One region of the Streptomyces sp. NPDC020780 genome, then DNA from elsewhere that is predicted to be linked to it. Evidence: riboswitches for the same ligand, from Rfam matches in the RefSeq annotation. Region 1 holds a riboswitch; each other region holds the start of a gene.

Evidence for each region. Region 1 has a riboswitch for cobalamin ahead of ACH4VO_RS01350 (ribonucleoside-diphosphate reductase subunit alpha). Riboswitches for the same ligand answer to the same signal wherever they lie in the genome.
Region 2: linked by a shared signal. The riboswitch ahead of ACH4VO_RS26305 (cobalamin biosynthesis protein) and the one ahead of ACH4VO_RS01350 (ribonucleoside-diphosphate reductase subunit alpha) in region 1 are both predicted to bind cobalamin.
Region 3: linked by a shared signal. The riboswitch ahead of ACH4VO_RS07030 (ABC transporter substrate-binding protein) and the one ahead of ACH4VO_RS01350 (ribonucleoside-diphosphate reductase subunit alpha) in region 1 are both predicted to bind cobalamin.

The regions. Positions count from the first base shown of each region.
Region 1 covers NZ_JBIRTB010000001.1:296,183-303,770, forward strand. The annotation lists gene ACH4VO_RS01350 (ribonucleoside-diphosphate reductase subunit alpha) at 1-2,144, opposite strand, end outside; cobalamin riboswitch at 2,283-2,413, opposite strand; gene ACH4VO_RS01355 (GNAT family N-acetyltransferase) at 2,459-2,959, opposite strand; gene mctP (monocarboxylate uptake permease MctP) at 3,146-4,780, opposite strand; gene ACH4VO_RS01365 (DUF3311 domain-containing protein) at 4,777-5,031, opposite strand; gene ACH4VO_RS01370 (GntR family transcriptional regulator) at 5,208-5,978, opposite strand; gene ACH4VO_RS01375 (sugar ABC transporter substrate-binding protein) at 6,264-7,562, shown strand.
Region 2 covers NZ_JBIRTB010000015.1:125,197-132,784, forward strand. The annotation lists gene ACH4VO_RS26285 (cobyrinate a,c-diamide synthase) at 1-680, opposite strand, end outside; gene cobO (cob(I)yrinic acid a,c-diamide adenosyltransferase) at 674-1,288, opposite strand; gene ACH4VO_RS26295 (putative cobaltochelatase) at 1,288-3,327, opposite strand; gene ACH4VO_RS26300 (cobyric acid synthase) at 3,324-5,207, opposite strand; gene ACH4VO_RS26305 (cobalamin biosynthesis protein) at 5,204-6,151, opposite strand; cobalamin riboswitch at 6,286-6,416, opposite strand; gene ACH4VO_RS26310 (hypothetical protein) at 6,568-6,792, opposite strand; gene ACH4VO_RS26315 (inorganic phosphate transporter) at 6,805-7,588, opposite strand, start outside.
Region 3 covers NZ_JBIRTB010000003.1:175,424-183,011, reverse strand. The annotation lists gene ACH4VO_RS07055 (helix-turn-helix domain-containing protein) at 95-826, shown strand; partial or broken gene ACH4VO_RS07050 (MFS transporter) at 892-2,207, shown strand; gene ACH4VO_RS07045 (type B 50S ribosomal protein L31) at 2,308-2,571, shown strand; gene ACH4VO_RS07040 (carbohydrate kinase) at 2,707-3,654, shown strand; gene ACH4VO_RS07035 (acyl-CoA dehydrogenase) at 3,691-5,568, shown strand; cobalamin riboswitch at 5,832-6,019, shown strand; gene ACH4VO_RS07030 (ABC transporter substrate-binding protein) at 6,049-7,119, shown strand; gene ACH4VO_RS07025 (FecCD family ABC transporter permease) at 7,116-7,588, shown strand, end outside.

The sequences.
Region 1 (7,588 bases):
AACGGCGTACGGGCCGCCGCCATGTCGATCAGGCCGCGCTGCGGGATCTCCCACGCCGTGCGGTACAGGGCCCGGACGTCCTCGGGGACCCAGGCGAAGCCCTGCACGGAGCCGCCGGCCTCGCGCAGCGCCTCCCGGGTCCTGGCGTCCCACACGCCGAGCCTCTTCAGTTCGTCCACCAGATAGGCGTTGACCTGGAGGAACTCGCCGCTGAGCGTTTCGCGCTTGAAGAGGTTGGACACCTGCGGCTCGACGCACTCGTACACGCCGGCGATCGAGGCGATCGTGGCCGTCGGCGCGATGGCGAGCAGCAGCGAGTTGCGCATTCCGCTCTTCGCGATCCGGGCGCGGAGGGCCTTCCAGCGCTCCGGCCAGTTCAGCTCGGTGTCGTAGTGGTCGGGGTGCAGCACGCCGCGCGCCGCGCGGGTCGCGGACCAGGCGGGGAGCGGGCCGGACCGCTCGGCGAGGTCGCAGGAGGCCTCGTAGGCGGCGAGCATGATCCGCTCCGAGATCCGGGTGGACAGCGCCCGCGCCTCGGGCGAGTCGAACGGCAGCCGCAACTGGAAGAAGACGTCCTGCAGACCCATCGCGCCCAGGCCCACCGGCCGCCAGCGGGCGTTGGACCGGGCGGCCTGCTCGGTGGGGTAGAAGTTGATGTCCACGACGCGGTCGAGGAAGGTGACGGCGGTACGGACGGTGGCGTCCAGCCGCTCCCAGTCCATCGTGCCGCCGTCGACGAAGGCGCCGAGGTTGACCGAGCCCAGGTTGCAGACGGCCGTCTCACCGTCGTCGGTGACCTCCAGGATCTCCGTACACAGGTTCGACGAGTGCACGACCCGGCCCGGCTCCGCCGTCTGGTTCGCGGTGCGGTTGGCGGCGTCCTTGAACGTCATCCAGCCCTGGCCCGTCTGCGCGAGCGTCCGCATCATCCGGCCGTACAACTCGCGCGCCGGGATCGTCCGGCGGGCCAGGCCCGCCGCCTCCGCCGCACGGTAGGCGGCGTCGAACGCGTCGCCCCACAGGTCCACGAGGTCGGGCACGTCGGCCGGGGAGAACAGCGACCACTCGGTGTCCGCGTCCACGCGGCGCATGAACTCGTCGGGGATCCAGTGCGCCAGGTTGAGGTTGTGCGTACGCCGCTGGTCCTCACCGGTGTTGTCGCGCAGCTCCAGGAACTCCTCGATGTCCGCGTGCCAGGTCTCCAGGTAGACGGCGGCGGCGCCCTTGCGGCGGCCCCCCTGGTTGACCGCGGCGACCGACGCGTCGAGCGTCTTGAGGAACGGCACGATGCCGTTGGAGTGCCCGTTGGTGCCCCGGATGAGCGAGCCGCGGGCACGGACACGGGAGTACGAGAGGCCGATGCCGCCCGCGTGCTTGGAGAGGCGTGCCACCTGGTGGTAGCGGTCGTAGATCGAGTCGAGTTCGTCCAGCGGGGAGTCCAGCAGGTAGCAGGAGGACATCTGGGGGTGCCGGGTGCCGGAGTTGAACAGCGTGGGGGAGGAGGGCAGGTAGTCGAGGCGGCTCATCAGGCCGTACAGCGCCTCGACCTCCTCCAGGGCGCGCTCCGAGGTGTCCTCGGCCAGTCCGGAGGCGACCCGCAGCAGGAAGTGCTGGGGGGTCTCGACGGCCTGCCGGGTGAGCGGGTGGCGCAGCAGGTAGCGGCTGTGCAGCGTCCGCAGCCCGAAGTAGCCGAAACGGTCGTCGGCGCCCTCCGCGAGGGACCGCTCGACCAGTGCGTCGAGCCGGGGCGCGTGCAGCGCCACGAACTCTGCGGTCCGGTCCGCGATCAGGCCCTCGCGGTGCCCCACGGAGACGGAGGCGGAGAAGGAGACCGCACCCTGGCCGGCGGCCTCGTCGGCGATGGCGCGGGTGAGGAGCCGGGCGGCGAGCCGGGAGTAGGCCGGGTCCTCGGAGATCAGCCCGGCCGCGGCCTCGGTGGCCAGTGCGCACAGCTCCGCCTCGTCCGCCGCGGCGCTGCGGCCGCGCAGCGCCGCGGCGGCGACCCGGCCGGGGTCGGTGTCGGGGAGATCGGCGGTCAGCTCGGTCAGGGTACGCAGGAGCGCGGTCCCCGGCCCGTCGGCCGTGGTGTGCGTGGACTCGGCTGACGCGGTCGCTGAGACCGGGTCGGCGGGCGCGATGGTCACTGGGGCTATCCCTCGCTCGGCTGGGGCCGGCGGAGGCAGGGGGCAGCCGGAACAGGGCGGTGCCCGTGGAGGGGCAGCACTGCGCACGGCGTCCACCGGCCCTCCGCGGGGCCCGGACGTCTCGGCGTCCGGCTCGGTCGAACCGGACGCACCGTCGGCAGGTCTTCGGACTTCCGGGTGCGCGGGGCACACCGGTCACACCGTTGCGGGACAGTTCCGGATTCGCACCGGATTCCCCTGCGGCGACAGCGAGCACGAGCATACATGTGGGGGCCGCCTGCTGGGACAGCCCCCACATGTTGTGTCGCAGTGGGTCAGAGACCCAGCCGGAATGTCATGAGCGGCAAGCCCGGGATGGGCTCCCAGTCGCGTTCCGGGGTACGCAGGAAGCCGAGGCGCCGGTAGATCCGGTGGGCCCCCCGCATGGCGGCCTGCGTCGACAGGACGAGGCCGGTCAGCCTCCCGTCGGCCCGCGCGCGGTCGATGCAGGCCCGTACGAGCGCCTCGCCCGCTCCCCGCCCCCGGGCCTCCTGGGAGACCGCCAGCATCCGGAACTCCGCTTCGTCCCGGCCGGCGACGTCCGCCCACGGGCTGCCGGGCGCGACGTAGGTGACACCGCCCAGCAACCGGCCGTCGGCGTCCACCGCCACCAGCACCTCGGCCTCGACCGCCCGCCGCTCCACGGCTCGGAGCTGTTCGAGGTACGGGTCGTCGGCGCCGAAGTCCAGCAGCCCGTCCCCGAGGTACGCCGCGGCCGTGATCTCTCCCAGGGCCTCGTACTCCGCGGGGTCGACCGGCCTGATCGCTACGTCCATGGCGGCATTCTGCCGCAGCGGGTGCCTACGGCGCGCCGGGGTCTGTGCCGGGTGCCGGTGCGTGCGGGGGCGTCGCGGGCCCGGCGGGGAGCGGCGCCCGCTCCGCGCTTCCGGGGGTGCCCGCAACGCCCCGGGCCGCCACGCCCCCGTGTGGCGGGGACGTGGCGGCCCGGGGGGACGGCGGTGTCAGTGCCCGCCCGGGGCGCCCGCCGTGGCCGGCGGCAGCTCCACCTGGACACCCGGGTCGCCGGCGTCGGCCGTGTAGTCGGACGGCGAGGTCTCGTCCACACCCGCCGGGGCCTTCACGGCGTTCAGGACGAACGTCAGCACGACGACCACGACGACGTTGAGCACGAACGCGGTGAGACCGATGTACCCGATCTCGCCGATGCCCGGGATCTCCTTGGAGGAGCCGCCGAAGTGCTTCTGCGTGGGGCTGGCGACGCCGTAGGCGGCCACCGTGCCGTAGACCATGCCGACCGCCCAGCCCGCGATCAGGGCCCATCGGTGGAACCAGCGGGTGAACAGCCCGCCCACCAGGGCGGGCATCGTCTGGAGGATCCAGATGCCGCCGAGCAACTGGAAGTTGATCGCGACGGTCTTGTCCATGGTGAGGACGAAGGCGAGCGCCCCGACCTTGACCAGGAGCGAGACCAGCTTGGAGACCTTGGTCTCCTGCGCGGGTGTCGCGTCGGGCTTGAGGAAGTCCTTGTAGATGTTGCGGGTGAAGAGGTTGGCCGCGGCGATCGACATGATCGCGGCCGGCACGAGGGCACCGATACCGATGGCGGCGAACGCCACCCCCGCGAACCAGTCCGGGAACATGTTCTCGAACAGCTGCGGAATGGCGAGCTGGCCGTTGTCCACCTTGATCCCTGCCGCGATGGCCATGAACCCGAGCAGGGCCAGCAGGCCGAGCATCAGCGAGTACAGCGGCAGGATCGTCGTGTTGCGCCGGATGACCTCGCGGCTGCGGCTGGAGAGCGTCGCCGTGATCGAGTGCGGGTACATGAAGAGCGCGAGTGCGGAACCCAGGGCGAGTGTGGCGTAACCCCACTGCCCCATCTCGCCCGGGACGAGGGCGCCGCGCGGTTTGCCGGTGGCCTCGTTCGTCTGCGAGAACGCCTCGCCCGCCTTGGCGAAGATGTCGTCGAAACCGCCGAGCTTGATCGGGATGTAGATGATCGCCACCGCGATGACCAGGTAGATCAGGCCGTCCTTGACGAAGGCGATGAGCGCGGGCGCGCGCAGCCCCGACGAGTAGGTGTACGCGGCGAGCACGGCGAACGCGATCAGCAGCGGCAGGTCCTTGACGAACCAGTGCGTGGTCTCGCCGCCGCCGACGCCCATGACGTCGAGCACGGCCTGGATGCCGACCAGCTGGAGCGCGATGTACGGCATCGTGGCGAGGATGCCGGTGAGGGCGACCGCCAGCGAGAGGCCCTTCGAGCCGAACCGGCCGCGGACGAAGTCCGAGGTGGTGACGTAGCCGTGCTTGTGCGAGACGGACCAGAGACGCGGCAGGAAGGTGAAGATCAGCGGGTACACGAGGATCGTGTACGGAACGGCGAAGAAGCCCGCCGCTCCCGCCGCGTAGATCGCCGCGGGCACGGCGACGAAGGTGTACGCCGTGTAGAGGTCGCCGCCGAGGAGGAACCAGGTGACCCAGGTGCCGAAGGACCGTCCGCCCAGGCCCCACTCGTCGAGACTGGCCTCGTTCTCCGCCTTGCGCCAGCGCGCGGCCATGAACCCGATGACCGTGACGGCCACGAAGAAGAAGATGAACACGGCGAGCGCGACGCCGTTCACGCCGTCCTTCATGCTGACGCACCTCCCTTGCGGGCGCGCTGGTCACGCCGCCACAGCTTGTACGCGACCATGGTGAGTGCGGTCGAGATGAGCACCCAGAGCATCTGGTACCAGTAGAAGAACGGAATGCCGATGAAGGTGGGTTCGACCTTCGCGTACGAGCTCACCCAGAGCATCGCCACGAACGGTGCGATCAGGCAGAGTGCGATGACCACCCTCGCGGGCGTCACGGCCGGTGGCCTGGCATCGGTATCTTCTGACATAGGGCGACTCCGTCCCCTCGCTGATCACCTGTCGTAATGCGCAGGAAATCTAGGCGAGGGTTCCGGCCACCGTCACCCCCTGTCCGCATTGCGGTCCTGCAACGGTCCGGCGCGGCGGACCCCTCGCGGTCGCAGGGGGTCCGCCGCTGCCGGCCGCCTCTCCGGAGCGGGGACGCTCAGTCGGTGGGCCGCTTCAGGCGGGCCACGAACTTGTAGCGGTCGCCGCGGTACACCGAGCGCACCCACTCCACCGGTTCGCCGTGCCCGTCGACGGAGTGACGGGACAGCATGAGCATCGGCAGGCCCACGTCCGTGCCGAGCAGCCCCGCCTCACGCGGGGTGGCCAGCGAGGTCTCGATGGTCTCCTCGGCCTCGGCGAGCCGGACGTCGTACACCTCGGCCAGCGCGGTGTAGAGCGAGGTGTACTTCACCAGTGAACGGCGCAGCGCGGGAAAGCGTTTGGCCGAGAGGTGGGTGGTCTCGATGGCCATGGGCTCACCGCTGGCCAGGCGCAGCCGCTCGATCCGCAGCACCCTGCCGCCCGCCGTGATGTCCAGCAGCCCGGCGAGCGTGTCGTCCGCCGTGACGTATCCGATGTCCAGCAGCTGGGACGTGGGTTCCAGCCCCTGGGCGCGCATGTCCTCGGTGTACGAGGTGAGTTGCAGGGCCTGGGAGACCTTCGGCTTGGCGACGAAGGTCCCCTTGCCCTGGATGCGTTCCAACCGGCCTTCGACGACCAGCTCCTGGAGGGCCTGGCGCACGGTGGTGCGCGAGGTGTCGAACTCGGCGGCCAGGGTGCGTTCGGGCGGCACCGGGGTGCCGGGCGGCATGGTGCCCGTCATGTCCAGGAGATGGCGCTTGAGGCGGTAGTACTTGGGGACGCGTGCGGTACGCGCGCCCGCACCCGCGCCGGTCTCGGTCGTACTGCTGCCCCCGTCGGCACCCATGGCCCGCCTTCCCGACTGCTGCGTTGCTGCCGTCACCGGCTCCTCCGTCTGTAGCGGCTCACATGGTGGCACGGTCCGGTCACGGGTCGTCGCCCTCCCTTAGGTGTCGGTCCTGTAACGGACGCGAGTGCACTTCTTATACACCCTTGACACCCCTAAAGGTCTAGGCCAAGCTCCCGGTACTGGTCTAAACCATTAAAGACCAGGTCCCAGCCCCACAGGCAGTACCAGGCGTACGTCTTCGCGGTGGGCGGGGGGTTGCTGGTTCCCTGAGGAGGGTGTGGCATGAAGCGCAAGCTCATAGCGGCGGTAGGCGTCGCGGCGATGATGTCCGGTATCGCGGCGTGTGGTGGGGACAGCAATGACAACGCTTCGAAGGACCCGAAGGACCGTACCGAGAGCCTGACGGTCTGGCTCATGGTCGACGCGCAGAGCACGTGGCCGGAACTGGTCAAGGACGTCAACGCGCAGTTCAACAAGAAGTACCCGAAGGTCAAGGTCAACGTCCAGTACCAGCAGTGGGCCGACAAGGCCAAGAAGCTCGACACGGCCCTCGGCGGCGACAAGTTCCCGGATGTCGTCGAGCTCGGCAACACCGAGACGATGCAGTACATCCTCAACGGCGCCCTCGCCGAGATCGACCCCGGGAAGTACGACAACTCGGACTCCTGGATCAAGGGTCTGAAGGACACCTGCACGTTCGAGGGCAAGCAGTTCTGCGTGCCTTACTACGCGGGTGCCCGGGTCGCTATCTACAACAAGGACATGCTCAAGAAGGGCACCGGAAGCGACGTCCTGCCGCAGACCGAGGACGAGATGCTCTCGGCACTCGACAAGGTCTCGGCCGAGTACGGCAAGAAGGACAAGCGCTTCTCGTCCCTCTACCTGCCCGGTCGCTACTGGTACGCGGCCATGTCCTACGTCGCGGGGTACGGCGGCTCCATCGCCGAGTACGACGAGGGCGCGAAGGAGTGGAAGGGCAACCTCTCCTCCCCCGAGTCCCAGAAGGGCATCGAGCACTTCGTCAACCTGGTCAAGAAGTACAACAAGGCCGACCAGACCAAGGACGAGCAGGACCACGCCAACGTCATGGCCAACGAGAAGGCGGCCCTGATCTACGGCAACGGCTGGGAGGCCGGCTCGGTCGTCGACGGCGCCAACAACGGCAACCCGAAGCTCGAGGGCAAGATCGGCACGGCCGGTATGCCCGGCCCGAACGGCAAGGCCCTGCCGTCCTTCATCGGTGGTTCGGACCTCGCGGTGACCGCCAAGTCCAAGGTCACCGACCTGGGCGAGGAGTGGGTCTCCCTCTTCACCAGTGAGAAGTCGCAGGACGTCCTCACCGCGAAGAACATCCTCCCGAACAACGAGAAGCAGCTCGAGCCGCTGAAGTCCAAGCCCGAGACCGCCGCCGTCGCCAACGCCGTGCCGGACGCCTGGTTCACGCCGATCGCGCCGGGCTGGACCTCGATCGAGAAGGAGGAGGTCCTGGAGAACATGCTCCTGGAGATCCTCAAGGGTGCCTCGGTCGCCGACGCCGCCAAGAAGGCCGACGGCAAGATCGACGAGCTGATCAACAAGTAGCCCCGAGCCTTCGGCTCTCCAGGCGG
Region 2 (7,588 bases), on a different contig from region 1:
AGCGCCAGCAGGGCGTCGAGGTCGCAGCCCTCCCGCACCCGCTCACCCATGGCCCGCACGGCGTCCACGGCGTCCGCCTGCCGCTCAGCCACCGGCACCAGGCCCAGGTGACGCGACGGGGTCGCCACCTGCGGGACCCGCCGCAGCACCCCGAGGACCGGCAGCCCCGACTCGTCCAGGGCCTCCCGCAGCAGCGCCTCGTGACGGTCGGAGGCCACCTTGTTGAGGATCACCCCGCCGATCCGCACCTCCGGGTCCCAGGAGGCGAAGCCGTGCACCAGGGCCGCGACGGAACGGGACTGGGAGGAGGCGTCGACCACCAGGACGACCGGCGCCCGCAGCAGCTTCGACACCTGTGCCGTCGACGCCAGTTCACCCTGGCCCGAGGCGCCGTCGTACAGCCCCATCACGCCTTCGACGACCGCCAGTTCGCAGCCGGCCGACCCGTGGGCGAACAAGGGGGCGATCAGCTCCGGCCCGCACATGTACGCGTCGAGATTGCGCCCCGGACGGCCGGTGGCCAGCGCGTGGTACCCCGGATCGATGTAGTCGGGGCCCACCTTGTGGGGAGACACGGCGAGGCCGCGCCCCGCGAAGGCCGCCATCAGCCCGGTGGCGACCGTGGTCTTGCCGCTGCCCGAGGCCGGAGCGGCTATGACCAGACGGGGGACACTCACCACTCGATGCCCCTCTGGCCCTTCTGACCCGCGTCCATCGGGTGCTTGACCTTCGACATGTCGGTCACCAGATCCGCGGCCGCGATCAGCTTCGCGGGGGCGTTGCGCCCGGTGATCACCACATGCTGCGTCCCCGGCCGGTTCCGCATCACCTCGACGACCTCGTCGGTGTCGATCCAGCCCCAGTGCATCGGATACGCGAACTCGTCGAGCACGTACAGCTTGTACGTCTGCGCCGCCAGGTCGCGCTTGACCTGCTCCCAGCCCTCCCGGGCCTTCGCCTCGTTCTCCTCGTTGCCGGAGTCGCCGCGGACGCCCCGCTGCACCCACGACCAGCCCTCGCCCATCTTGTGCCAGGCGACGGTGCCACCCTCACCGCTCGCCCCGAGCACCTTCAGCGCGTTCTCCTCGCCGACCTTCCACTTCGCCGACTTCACGAACTGGAACACCCCGATCGGCCAGCCCTGGTTCCAGGCACGCAGCGCGAGGCCGAAGGCCGCCGTCGACTTGCCCTTGCCGACTCCCGTATGGACGAAAAGAAGCGGACGGTTGCGCCGCTGACGGGTGGTGAGCCCGTCGTCCGGCACCGACACCGGCTGTCCCTGTGGCATTACGCGGCCCTCCCGGCTGCAGTGACGTCCTTGACCAGCCCGGCGATCGAATCGGCCCGCAGCTCGTCGAGCGTGACGGCGGTACCTCCCAGATCCCGGGCGAGCTGTGCGGCGAGACCGAGGCGTACGTACCCCGACTCGCAGTCCACGACGACGGACGCCGTGCCCTCGGCGGCGTGCAGGCGCCCGGCCCGTGCCGCGAGCGCCACCGGATCGACGCCGCCGGTCGCCCGCCCGTCCGTCACCACCACCAGCAGGGGCCGCCGCGACGGGTCGCGCAGCCGCTCCACCCGCAGCACGTCGTGCGCCCTCAGCAGACCGGCGGCCAGCGGGGTGCGCCCCCCGGTCGGCAGCGACTCCAGGCGGGCCGCCGCGGCGTCCACCGACGACGTGGGCGGCAGCACCACCTCGGCGTCCCGGCCCCGGAAGGTCACCATGCCCACCTTGTCCCGCCGCTGGTAGGCGTCCAGGAGCAGCGACATGACCGCGCCCTTCACGGCACTCATCCGCTGCCGGGCGGCCATCGACCCGGACGCGTCCACGACGAACAGCACGAGATTGCCCTCGCGCCCCTCCCGCGTCGCCTGCCGCAGGTCGTCCCGCCGCACGACGAGCCCCCGCCCGGACCGCCCGCGCGCCCGCTGATGCGGCGCCGCGGCCCGCACGGTCGCCGCCAGGTGCAGCTTCGTCAGCGCACCCTCGGGCCGCCGCGATCCGGTGGTGCGCCCGTGCTCGGTGCGCGCCCGGGACCGCCGCCCTGCCGCGCCCTCGCCCAGCCCGGGCACGCTGAGCATCTTCGTACGGAACGGCTCCGATGCCGCTACGGGCCGCTGCTCCGCACCGGCGGGCGCGGGCGGGGCCGACCCGCTCTCCGTACCGCCCTGCCCGCCGCTCTCCGGCCCGTCCTGCGGCCCCTGACCGCCGGAATCGGGCTCACCCCCCTGCGGGGGCACCCCGCCGCCCGGCCCACCGGGATCCGGGTCGTCGTCGTCTTCCGCACCGCCCCCGTCTCCCGCGCCGCCCCCGTCGGGGTCCGCGTCCCTGAGGGTGTCGTCCAGCGTGTCCTCGTCCAGCCCCGGCGCGTCGAACGGGTTGCGGCGGCGCCGGTGCGGAAGCGCCAGGAGGGCGGCCTGCCGGACGTCCTCCACGGTGACCTCCTCGCGACCCGCCCACGCGGCGAGCGCGGTCGCCGTACGGGCCATGACGATGTCGGCCCGCATGCCGTCCACCTCGAACGCCGCGCACGTCGCCGCGATCTGCCGCAGCACGCCGTCACCCAGCGCCACACGGGGCAGCAGGGCCCGGGCGGCGACGATCCGCTCCCGCAGCGCGCCCTCCTCGTCGGCCCACCGGGCGGCGAAGGCGGCCGGATCGTCGTCGTAGGCGAGCCGCCGCCGCACGACCTCGACGCGCTGGTCGGTGTCGCGCGAGGCGGCGACCTCGACGGTCAGCCCGAAACGGTCGAGCAACTGCGGCCGCAGTTCCCCCTCTTCGGGATTCATCGTCCCGACCAGCAGGAAACGTGCCGCATGCCGTACGGAGACGCCTTCACGCTCGACGTACGAGGCACCCATGGCCGCCGCGTCGAGCAGCAGGTCCACCAGGTGGTCGTGAAGGAGGTTGACCTCGTCCACGTACAGGATCCCCCGGTGCGCGTCCGCGAGGAGCCCCGGCTCGAAGGCCTTCACACCCTCCGAGAGGGCCCGCTCGATGTCGAGGGCGCCCACCAGCCGGTCCTCCGACGCGCCCACCGGCAGCTCCACGGTCCGCGCGGCCCGCGACACGGCGGCGCCGGTGTCATGGGGCCCGTCCGGACACGCCGGGTCGGGCGCCGCCGGATCACAGGAGAACCGGCACCCGGCCACCACCGCGACCTCCGGCATGAGAGCGGCGAGGGCGCGCACGGCGGTCGACTTGGCCGTGCCCTTCTCCCCCCGCACGAGAACCCCGCCGACGGCCGGACTGACGGCGTTGAGCAACAGCCCGAGCCGTAGGTCGTCCTGCCCGACGATCGCGGTGAAGGGATACGGCGTACTCACGGGGCCTCCTCGTTCACGGATACATCAGTCCCCACCACTCCGGGCCCCAGGTCCCGGGTCACTCCTGGCCCGGCCACGGCGCCACCGACCTCCTGGGCGATCGCGGCCGTCACGCCCGCGTCCCGGGCCGATCCCGGACGGGCCAGGGGGCCGCCCGCGTCCCGGGCCGATCCCGGCCCGGGCACCGTCAGGCCCGCGTCCCGGGGCAATTCCAGCCCGTCCGGCGATTGAGGACCGGGGTCCGGGGCGGAGCCCCGGATACGGGAAGGGGCGGGGCGGGGAGAAAGGCCCGCCGCAGGCGTCACCGCACCCGCCGCAGTCGCGAGTCCGGCCCCCGCCCCCGCCCCCACAGGCGCGTCCGGCGCCCCTGGCGCCCCCGGCGCCCCCGGCGCCAAGAACGGCAGCCCCCCCGGCGCACCCCCCTCGATCAACCGCCACAAGGCATCCGTGTCCGCGAACTCCTCGATCAGGTCGCCCAGCCGGTCCAGCTGCTCCTCCCGCAACGCCCCGAAACTCGTGTCCGGGGCCGCCACGAACCGCCGCCCCGAAGCCCGCGCCACCTCCGCCAGGAACGCCCGCCGAAAGGCGTCGCTCTCCAGAGACCCGTGCCAGTGCGTCCCCCACACCGCGCCCACCCGGCACCCGTCCAGGAACGGCTCACCGCCGCGGACGTCGGCGACCCCGTGGTGGATCTCGTACCCCTCCACCGTCTCCCCGAGCGCCGAACCGACCGGCCGGGCCAGCACCTTCTCCCGTCCGAACCGGACCCTTACCGGCAGGAGTCCGAGCCCCTCGACCAGCCCCGCCCGCGACTCCACGTCGTCCTCGACGCTCTCGCCCAGCACCTGGAACCCGCCGCAGATGCCCAGCACCGGACGCCCCTCCGCGGCCCGCCGCCGCAGCGCCTCCGCCAGACCCCGTTCCCGCAGCCAGGCGAGGGCCTTCACCGTGCCCCGCGTACCGGGCACGATCACCAGGTCCGCGTCGGTGAGCTCCTCCGCCCGGTCCACGAAGCGGACCACCACACCCGGCTCCGCCGCCAGCGCGTCCACATCGGTGAAGTTCGACATCAGGGGCACGGCGCACACCGCCACCCGCAGCACGTCCCGGCCGTGCGGCGGCGCCACCACCGACTCCCGCACCGCGCCGCGCATCGACACGCGAAGCCCGTCCTCCTCGTCGATGCCCAGCCCGTGCGTGTACGGCAGCACCCCGTACGTCCGACGACCCGTCAGCCCGTACAGCATGTCCAGCCCCGGCTCCAGCAGCGAGACGTCACCCCGGAACTTGTTGACCAGGTACCCGGCGACCAGCGACTGGTCCTCGGCGCTCAGCAGGGCCGTCGTACCGAAGAACGACGCGAAGACGCCGCCGCGGTCGATGTCACCGACGACGAGGACGGGGAAGCGCGCGGCCCGTGCGACGCCCATGTTCACGATGTCGGTGCGCCGCAGGTTGATCTCCGCCGGGCTGCCCGCCCCCTCGCAGATCACGGCGTCGTACGTGCTCCGAAGCTGCTCCAGACAGTCCACGACCGTCCCGAACAGGGCCTCCTGCCGGCCTCCGTGGTAGCCGCGCGCACTCATCTCGCCGACCGGCTTCCCCATCAGGACGACCTGGCTCGACCGGTCGCCCCCGGGCTTGAGCAGCACCGGGTTCATCAGCGCGGCCGGCTCCACCCGGGCGGCCTGCGCCTGCATCGCCTGGGCCCGGCCGATCTCCGCGCCCTCGCGGGTGACGAACGAGTTCAGCGACATGTTCTGCGCCTTGAACGGCGCGACCTTCACCCCGCGGCGCACCAGCCACCGGCAGATCCCGGCCGTGACGACGCTCTTGCCCGCGTCCGAGGTGGTTCCCGCGACCAGCAGTCCGCCGCTCATGCCCGACCCCTCCGTCCTGCGGCCAGCCGCCCGGCCACGCACACGCCGAGGGCCAGCAGACTCACCCGGCGCGACAGCCGCACCGCGCGCTCGATGTCCGCGACCCGCACGTCCCGGCCGTTCTCCCCGTTGAGCACGGGCCGGTGCTCGACCCGTCCCCCGTACGCGAGGGTCCCGCCCAGCCGTACGCCGAGCGCGCCCGCGAACGCGGCCTCCACCGGCCCCGCGTTGGGGCTCGGGTGCCGGCCGGCGTCGGCCCGCCAGGCGTGCACGGCCTCGCGGGGCCGTCCCCCGGCCACCACGGCGAGCACGGCGGTGAGGCGGGCACCCGGCCAGCCGGCCAGGTCGTCCAGCCGGGCCGAGGCCCAGCCGTAGCGCCGGTGGCGCGGCGACCGGTGGCCGACCATGGCGTCGAGGGTGTTGACGGCCCGGAAACCGGCCAGTCCGGGCACGCCGCCCAGGGCGCCCCACACCAGGGCGCCCACCACGGCGTCGGAGGTGTTCTCGGCGACGGACTCCACCACGGCGCGGGCGATCTGCTGCCCGTCGAGCGCGTGCGGGTCGCGGCCGCACAGGTGCGGCAGCCGTTCCCGGGCCCGGCCGAGGTCACCGGCGGCGAGGGCGTCCCCGACGGCCCGGGCCTCGCGGCCCAGCGAGGTGCCCCCGACGACGCACCAGGTGGCGGCGGCGGTCAGCGCCACGGCGGCGGCCGGGCGGCCCCGTACGGCACGGGCGGCCAGCGCCGCGGCGCCCGCGGCGCCTCCGGCGCAGACGAGCGTGTGCAGGGCGCCCCAGCCGCGGTGATCGCGCCACAGCCGGCTCTCGACGGCCGCCGCGGCCCGCCCGAAGGCGGCGACGGGATGACCCCGGCGGGGATCACCGAGCAGCAGGTCGCCGATCAGGCCGGCGGTGGCGCCGTACGCGAAGATGTGGTCGGCTCGCACGGTTCAGCCGGCCGTCGCGCCTCGGAGGGCCGGGAACCGGGGGAAGGGTGGGGCAGCGACCGACGCACGGCAGCCGGGCATGGCATAGGTCCTCACTCAGGGTCCGCGCCCTGGTTCGACGTGACCGGCGACGAGAGTCTCCTGGCTCCCGGATCCGCAGTTCCCCCGGCCTTCCAGCCCGCGGTGGCGGACCGTGACTTCCGTGTGGGGGACTGCTCCCCGGTGACAGTGGCGGGACCGCGCCGGATTCGCACCGGCTTCCTCTGCTGTCGCCGTACATGGCCACGGCAGTCCACCATGTCCCGCGAACGCCCGTCAACCTGCCGCTGACCTGCGAGGCTGCTGTGCGCCCGGACGCACAGCCGGCCGGACACACAGGTGGTGTGTCCGGCCCGGGGGGATCAGGTGCGGAAAGGTCAGGCGACGATCAGATAGATCCCGTACGCCACCGCCGCCGCGCACAGCGCGAAGCAGGCGTACGCGCCGAAGCGCGCCGGAGCGCCGGAACCGCCGCTGCCCGCCGCCGAGGGCGCCTGCTTGGCGAGGCCCACGATGCCGAGGGTGAAGAGGCCCACCAAGGCGACGGTGACCACGAGGCTGACGCCGAAGACGGAGGCGAGGGCTGCCCAGTCGATGTTCATGCGGATCTGTCCTTACACCGTGGCCGGTCGGGCCGGGTCGGCCGGAATCTCGGCCGCCGGGGCCGGGGCCGGGATGGTGGTCTTGAGGTCAGGGACGATGCCGGCGGGCGGCGGGCTGACGGCCGCGATGGCGGTGGTGACGACGCCCGCGGGCTCGGCGTCCGGCATGTTGACGTTGGTGTGGTCGACCGGCTTGCGGCGCGACAGCAGCCAGATGGCACCGGAGCCCGCGACGAGGAGCACCGCCACGACGCCGACGCCCCAGCCGCCCTGCTTGGTGAGGAACTCGGCGCCCGCACCGACCAGGCCCGCGGCCGGCAGGGTCAGACCCCAGGCGACGAACATCCGGGTGGCGGTGGACCAGCGGACCACACCCCCCTTGCGTCCGAGGCCCGCGCCCATCACGGCGCCGGAGCAGGACTGAGTGGTGGAGAGGGAGAAGCCGAGGTGCGAGGAGGCCAGGATGACCGTGGCCGCACTGGTCTGGGCGGCGAAGCCCTGCGGCGGCCTGAGCTCGGTGAGGCCGCTTCCCATGGTGCGGATGATGCGCCAGCCGCCGAGGTAGGTGCCCAGAGCGATGGCGACACCGGCGGCGCAGATGACCCAGACCGGCGGATTGGAACCGGGGGACAGGACCCCGCCGGTGACCAGGGCCAGGGTGATGATGCCCATCGTCTTCTGCGCGTCGTTGGTGCCGTGGGCGAGCGAGACGAGACCGGCCGAGGCGATCTGGCCGGCCCGGTAGCCCTTGGCGGTCGACTTCAGCTGCGCCTCGTCGGTGATCTTCCGGTTGAGG
Region 3 (7,588 bases), on a different contig from region 1:
GGGTCCCGTGCGGCAGGCTTCCGCACGCCGAGTTGCCAGAATAATTTTTGCAAAAATACTTTTGGGAAAGTCGTGACCGCTCTAGGCTGCCGTCATGGACAGCGACCCGTCATCTCGCGTACTCGACCCCGAGCGGGACTCGGCGGCCCTGAAGGCCCTCACCCACCCGCTGCGGCTGACGCTGCTCGGACTGCTGCGGCAGCACGGCCCGGCCACCGCGAGCGAACTGGCCGTCAGGACGGGGGAGTCGTCGGCCTCCACCAGCTACCACCTGCGAGTGCTCGCCAAGTACGCCTTCGTCACGGAGGCCGAGCACCGCGACGGGCGCGAGCGCCGCTGGAAGTCCGTCCACTCCGTCACCTCGTGGAGCAACGCGGCGATGCACGCCACGCCGGGGGGCCGTGCCGCCCTGGAGCTGAGCAGACGCCGCCAGGCCGAGCATCTGCTGGCCACCGTGGCCCAGCACGAGGCGGACATCGCGCAGGGCCGCCTCGGCGAGGAGTGGCAGGCGCACTCCGGCATCGACGACCTGATGCCCCGGCTGACCCCGGAGTCCCTCGGCGAGCTCTGGGAGGCGTTCCGCGCCAAGGCCGCCGAGCTGACCGCGCGGGACGCGGACGACCCCCGGGCCGAACAGGTCGTGGTGCTCCTCGCCGGGCTCCCGCTGGCCCCGGGCACCCCGCCCGCCCCCGCCGCCACCCCTGATGTCCTTGCGGCCGACGCTGCCACGACCGGCCCGGACGTCCCCGACGCCGTGGCGGGTGCCCCTGCCGCCGCCGGCCCCGAGGTAACCGGCCCTGCCGCGTCGGACGAGGACGGCCGGTGACGACGCCATCCCGGGCTGCCGCACCCTCGGGCGCGCTCGGCGAACGCGCCGCGCGCCGCCGCTTCATGGCCGCGTCCTTCCTCTTCTGGCTCCCCGCCGGTCTGACCATGGCGCCCATGGTGCTGCTCTTCACCGAACGCGGCCTGGGCCTCACCGCCGTCGCCGCGGTCCTCGCCGCACACTCGCTGACCGCCGCCGCGCTGGAACTCCCCACCGGAGGCCTCTCCGACGTCATCGGCCGACGCACCGTCCTGGCCGGCGCCGGTGTCATCGACGTGGGAGCCCTCCTCCTGATCGGGCTCGGGACGACCGCGTGGGTCCTCGCCCTCGGCATGGCGCTCATGGGCGCGGCCCGCGCGCTCTCCAGCGGACCGGCCGAAGCCTGGTACGTCGACACCGTGCACGCGCACTCCGGCCCCGACGCCGACCTCCGTACGGGCCTGGCGCGCGGCAGCGCCGCCCGGGCGGCGGCCCTCGCCCTCGGCACGCTGGCCGGGGGCGCCCTGCCGTGGCTGCTGGGCCTCGGCCCCGACCTGGCCGCCCGGCTGCGCGCGTACACCTCGGATCTCGTCCTTCCGCTCTCCGTCCCCGTGCTCCTCGGCGTCCTCGTCGAGACCGCCTTCGTCGTCCACGTCCTGACGGCGCTGCGCGAACCACCCCGTCCGCCAGCCACGCTGCGCGGGGTCCTGAGGGGGGTCCGGCGGCCATCGGTACGGGGGTGCGCCTGGGCGCCCGGGACACGCTGATCCGCCGCATCCTGCTGACCGCCGCCGCGGCGGGTACGGCACTCGCGGCCGTCGAACTGCTCGGCCCCGGACGTGCCGCCGGGCTGGCGGGCACCCCCGAGTCCGGCGCTGTGCTGTTCGCGGGACTGGCCACCGCCGGCTTCGTCTGCTCGGCGCTCGGCAGCCACGCGGCGCCGCTCCTCGCCCGGCTCGCGGGGGGCAGCGAGCGCGCCGTCCTGGCCGGCCTCGCGGCCGGCGGCACCGGCCTCCTGCTCCTCGCCGTCACCGTGTTCTCCACCGGCGCGTTCGCCCTCATGGCGGCGGCCACCGGCTACGGCCTGGTGTACCTGGGGCTCGGCGCCGCGGGCCCCAGCGAGAACGACCTGCTGCACCGCCGCGTCGAGCCGGCGGGCCGCGCGACCGCGCTGTCCGTGCAGTCGCTCGCCCTGCAACTCGTCGCGGCGACCGGCGGACTGCTCATCGGCGCGCTGCCCGCCGGCCCCCTGCCCTGGCTGCTCGGCGCGGCGGCGCTGCTCGCGGGAGCGGCCCTGTGGACCCGCCGCACCGCTCCGGCCCCCGGCCCCGCGGCGGCGGTCGGCCCGTCCGCTCCGGTGGTCACGCGGGCCACCGGGCACGGCAGCGAGGCGCCCGGGTGACCACTGCTCCGTACGGACGTGCCGGATCGCGGCGGCCCCCGGCGTTCGGGAGGCTGGCCCGAAGCCGGGACGTGAGATCCCCGTACCTCCAGGAGCAGTCATGCAGAAGGACAAGCACCCGTCGTACCGTCCCGTGGTCTTCCGCGACCGTTCCGCCGGCTACGCCTTCCTGACCCGGTCCACCGCGTCCAGTGAGCAGACCATCGACTGGGACGACGGCAACAGCTACCCCGTCATCGACGTGGAGATCTCCGCCGAGAGCCACCCGTTCTTCACCGGTAAGGCGCGGGTGGTCGACACCGAGGGGCAGGTCGCCAAGTTCGAGCGGAGGTACGGGGAGGAAGGGGACAAGGGCGCCTCCTGACGGCGGGCGGTACGCGAGGTCTTCCGGGGACCCGTCCCCACGCCCCCTGTGCACCGGGCAGAATCGGCGGCAGTGTGTGCCATGGCGGCGTGAGCCGCCGGACACTGTCACCGGCGTTCCCAGGAGACCCACCCCATGCTCGACGAACTCGCCCTGCTGGTCATCGGCGAATGCGTGGCCGACATCGTCCGCCTCCCCGGCGCGGCCGACCGGATCCACCCCGGGGGGAGCCCCGCGAACGTCGCCTACGGCCTGGCACGGCTGGGACACGACACCACCCTGCTCACCCAGCTGGGCCCGGACGCGAACGGACGGCTGATCAGGGACCACCTCGCCTCGGCCGGCGTCAGGGTGCGCACCGACGGCGCGGGAGCGCCCACCCCGGCCGCCGCGGTCACCCTCGACGACGCCGGCGGAGCCACGTACACGTTCGACATCACCTGGACGCTGGCCCCCGCTGCGACCGGAGGCCCGTACCAGCACGTCCACACGGGTTCCATCGCCACGGCCGTGGAGCCGGGGGCGGGCACCGTACTGGAGACCGTCGAAGCGCTCCGCCCGGCCGCGACCGTCAGCTACGACCCCAACGTGCGGCCCGACCTGATGGGGGACCACACCGAGGCCGTCCGCCGGGCCGAGCGGTGCGTGGCGCTCAGCGACATCGTCAAGGCCAGCGACGAGGACCTGCGCTGGCTGTATCCGGACGAGGCCCCGGAGAAGGCGGCGGAGCGATGGCTGCGCGCCGGTCCGGCGGCCGTGTTCGTCACGCGCGGAGCGGGTGGGGCGACGGCGTTCCGCCCCGGCGCTGCGGTGAGCGCCGGTGCGTCCGACGTTCCGGTGGTGGACACCGTGGGGGCGGGGGACGCGTTCATGTCGGGCGCGCTCCACGCCCTGGCCTCGTACGGACTGCTCGGCGCTCAGGGCCGTGCGCGGCTGCGCTGCCTCGACGCCGGCACGGCCGGGGAGGTGCTGCGCCAGGCGGTGGCGTCGTCCGGTGTGACGGTCGGCCGGGCCGGTGCCCTGCCCCCCGACGAGAAGGAGCTCGCCGAGGCGCTGACCAGCGCGCCCGTCCCGGAACGGTGAGGGTGTCCTCGTCCGTGTCCGGTCGTTCAGTTCTATATGACCGTGACCCTTACCGACACCGCCCCACCGTCCACCGTCGAACTGCTGACCGGTGTCCTCCTCGGGCCGGAATTCGTCTCCGAACACGGGTTCTGGCAGCGGCTGATCAGCACAGAACCGTTCCGCCGCCCCGCCGGTGGCACCCCCGAGGAGAGGCTGGATCTCGCCTATGAACGACTGCGGATCCTCAACCGGTCGATCGACAGCGGCGCGCGTCTCGCCGCCGACCCCCGCGCCCTGGCCGCCCTGCACGAATGGCTCGGGGCGGTGGACCCCGCACTCACCACCGTCGCGGGCATCCACTACAACCTCTTCCTCGGCAGCCTCCTCGACCACGACGCGGTCCGCCGCGACCTGTCGGACTACCTGGCCATGCGCCGCATCGGGACCTTCCTCTGCACGGAGGTGGCGCACGGCAACGACGCCGCGGCCATGGAGACCACCGCGACGTACGACCGGGCCCGGGACGGCTTCGTCCTGCACACCCCGCACGCGGGGGCGCAGAAGTTCATGCCCAACACCAGCCCGGCGGGCGGGCCCAAGTCCGGACTGGTCGCCGCGCGGCTGACGGTCGACGGCACCGACCACGGGATCCGCCTCTTCCTGGTCCCGCTCACCGACGACACACAGGCGCTGCCCGGCGTACGGGTCCGCCGGCTGCCCGCCCGGATGGGCAGTCCCGTGGACCACTGCCTCACCTCCTTCGACCAGCTGTTCGTGGGCCGGGACGCGCTGCTGGGAACGCGTGACGAGGACGGCGGCGCGGAGAGGTTCACCAGCCCCCCGGCCGGGCTCCGGAGCCGCTTCCTGACCTCCATCGGCCGGGTCACCTCCGGCAGGATCTCCATGAGCGCCTGTGCTGCGGGCACGGCCCGCGCGACCCTCGCCGTCGCCGTCCGCTACGGCGGTCACCGGGTGATCTCCGGGTCCCGGGGCACGGGCCCCGTGCCGGTCGACGCCCACCGCACCCACCACGGGCCCCTCGCCTCCGCCATGGCGACGGTCTTCGCCATGAGCCTGCTCCACCGCCGGGTGCTCGACCGGTGGGAAGGCTGCGACGAGGAGGGCAGGGACGAGGCGGAGCGGCTGGTCGCGGTCGCCAAGGGATGGATCACCTGGCAGGCCCGTGCCGTCATCGTCCAGTGCCGCGAACGGTGCGGCGCCCAGGCGCTGCTGGAGAACAACGGCATGACGGAACTCGTCACGGGCGTGGAGGGCGCCATCACGGCGGAGGGCGACAACATCGCCCTGTACGCCAAGGTCGCGGCCGACATGCTCCTGGCAGGCGCCGCTGCCGAGGAGCCGCCGGCCGTCCGGCCCGGTCCCGGCCCGGCCGCCCCGTCCGGCCCCGGCGACCTGGCCGACCCGCGCTTCCTCGGTGCGCTGTGTGCCGCGGTGGAGGACATCTGGTACGGCCGGGCCGAACGGCGCATGCTGCGGGCCACCGGCGCCGACCGGCTCGGGCGGTGGAACGCGGCCGCCGGTCCCGCCCTGCGCGCGGTCGAGGCGCGCGCGTACCGGGAAGCCGCCGCGGCGTACGCCGAAGCCCGTGCCGCGCTCCCCGAAGGTGCCGCCCGGGAGCGGCTGGCGGAGCTGGAACGGCTGTTCACCGTCGAGTGGGTGGCCCGCAACAGCGGCGACCTGCTGGCCGCCGGACTGCTGACCCACGATCAGGTCGACGCGCTGCCCGACATCACCGAGGAACTGATCACGGCCGTCGCCGCGCACGCCCGTGAACTGGCCGTCTCCTTCGCACTGCCCGCCGCACTGCTCGCCGACTGGCCGATCGCCGGGCCGGGTTACGCCGACGCCTACGACGATCCCGAGGCCCCCTGGCACGACCGTCCGGCCGGCTCCCCGCAGGGCGCCCGGTGAACGGCGCGCGGGGCGCCGCACGACCGCGTGCCGGCGGACCCGGAGCATGCCGTGCCGTACGCGAGTGGCTGGAGATTTTCGGGCTGCGGGCCGTCCTGCTGGCGTACTGGGGCACGGTCCACGTCCTCGGCCGCAGGTACCGGAAGCCGTCGGCGGCCGTCGGCGAATCGGTTCGCCCCGAGCGGTGAACTGCGGACGGCAGGTACGGCGGGACACCTTCCCGCCGTACCTGCCGCAGGGCCGCCGAAGGCCGCCGGGCCGCGTGATAGCTTGCAGGCGCCAGTCGCACTCCACGTGGAGTCAGGGAATCCGGTGCGAATCCGGAGCTGACGCGCAGCGGTGAGGGGGACGGGCGGGGCCACGGCCACTGGGACACCCTCGGGTGCCCCGGGAAGGCGCCCCGTCCGGACGAACCCGAGTCCGAAGACCTGCTGGCACCCGTTCCCCCGACCGGGGGCGGACTCCGTACGGGCTCCGCGCATGAGCCCCGAGACGCAGAGGGACTCCGTGCCACCCATAGCCCGTACCGTACGCCGAACCGCCCTGCTCACCGCCGGACTCGTCCTGCTGACCGCCTGCGGCGGCAGCGGCGGGGCGGCCGACGGGGCCGGCCGGGACGGCGGCGCCGGTTACCCGGTGACGCTGAGGAACTGCGGCCGGACGGTGACGGTCGACAGGGCGCCGAGCAGGGCCGTCTCCCTGGACCAGGGATCGACGGAGATCCTGCTCTCCCTGGGCCTCGGTGACCGGCTGGCCGGTACTTCCACCTGGACCGACCCGGTGATGAAGGGCCTGGAGAAGGCCGAAGCGACGGTGCCCCGCATCGCGGAGAACCGCCCCTCCTCCGAGAAGGTCCTGGACAGGGAACCCGACTTCGTCAGCGCCTCGTTCGAGTCGACGCTCGCCACCGGCGGCGTCGCGCCCCGGGAGCAGTTCGAGGAACTCGGGGTTCCGACCTACGTCTCGCCCGCGGACTGTACGGCCAAGGACAACAGCGGCAGCGGGGACGGTTCCCGTACGAAGCCCCTGACCATGGAGAGCGTCTACGCCGAAGTGCACGACCTGGCCCGGGTGTTCGGGGTGAAGGAGCGGGGCGACGAGCTCGTTGCCGGCCTCCGCGAGCGGGTCCGTACGGCGACCGCGGGCATCGACGCCTCCCACGCCACGCTGCTCTACTGGTTCTCCGACTCCGACGCCCCCTACCTCGCCGGGTGCTGCGGAGCGCCCGGCATCATCACCACGGAACTGGGGGCGAAGAACGTCTTCGACGACACCCACGAGGAGTGGCCCCGGATCAACTGGGAGACCGTCGCCGACCGGAATCCCGACGTCCTGGTCATCGGCGACCTCACCCGCCGGGCGCAGAGCGCGGAGAGCGCCGAGCAGAAGATCCGGTTCCTGGAGTCCAACCCCGCCACGAAGAACATGGACGCGGTCCGGCACAAACGGTACGTCCTCCTCAGCGGCCAGGCCATGAACCCGACCGTCCGGACGGTCGAGGGCGTGGAGCGCGTCGCCGCCGGCCTGCGCTCCTTCGGGCTCGCGGGGTGACGGAGACCGAACGGGCCCCATACCCGGGCGGGGAGCCGGGCCTCGCCCGCCACGCGAGCGCCCCCGCCCCGCGTACGTCCGGCCCCGACGCCGCCCCTACGTCCGGGCCCGCCCGCCCGCCTGCCACACCCCTTCGCCGTACGCCGGGTGCCCGGGTCCTGCGGGACGGTCTCCTGTGGGGCGGCGGAGTCGTCCTGCTGCTCCTGTCGGTCGCGGCCGCCGTCACCGTCGGGCCCGCCCGGATCTCCGTACCGGACGTCTGGTCCGCGGTGGCCGCCCATCTCGGGGCCGGCGACTCACGGCTGTCCCCGATCCGGGACGGCATCATCTGGAACCTGCGCATGCCCCGCACCCTGCTCGCGGCGGTGTGCGGGGCCGGACTCGCCGTGTGCGGCACCGTGATGCAGTCCTTGCTGCGCAACCCCCTCGCCGACCCCTTCGTCCTCGGCGTCTCCTCCGGGGCCTCCAC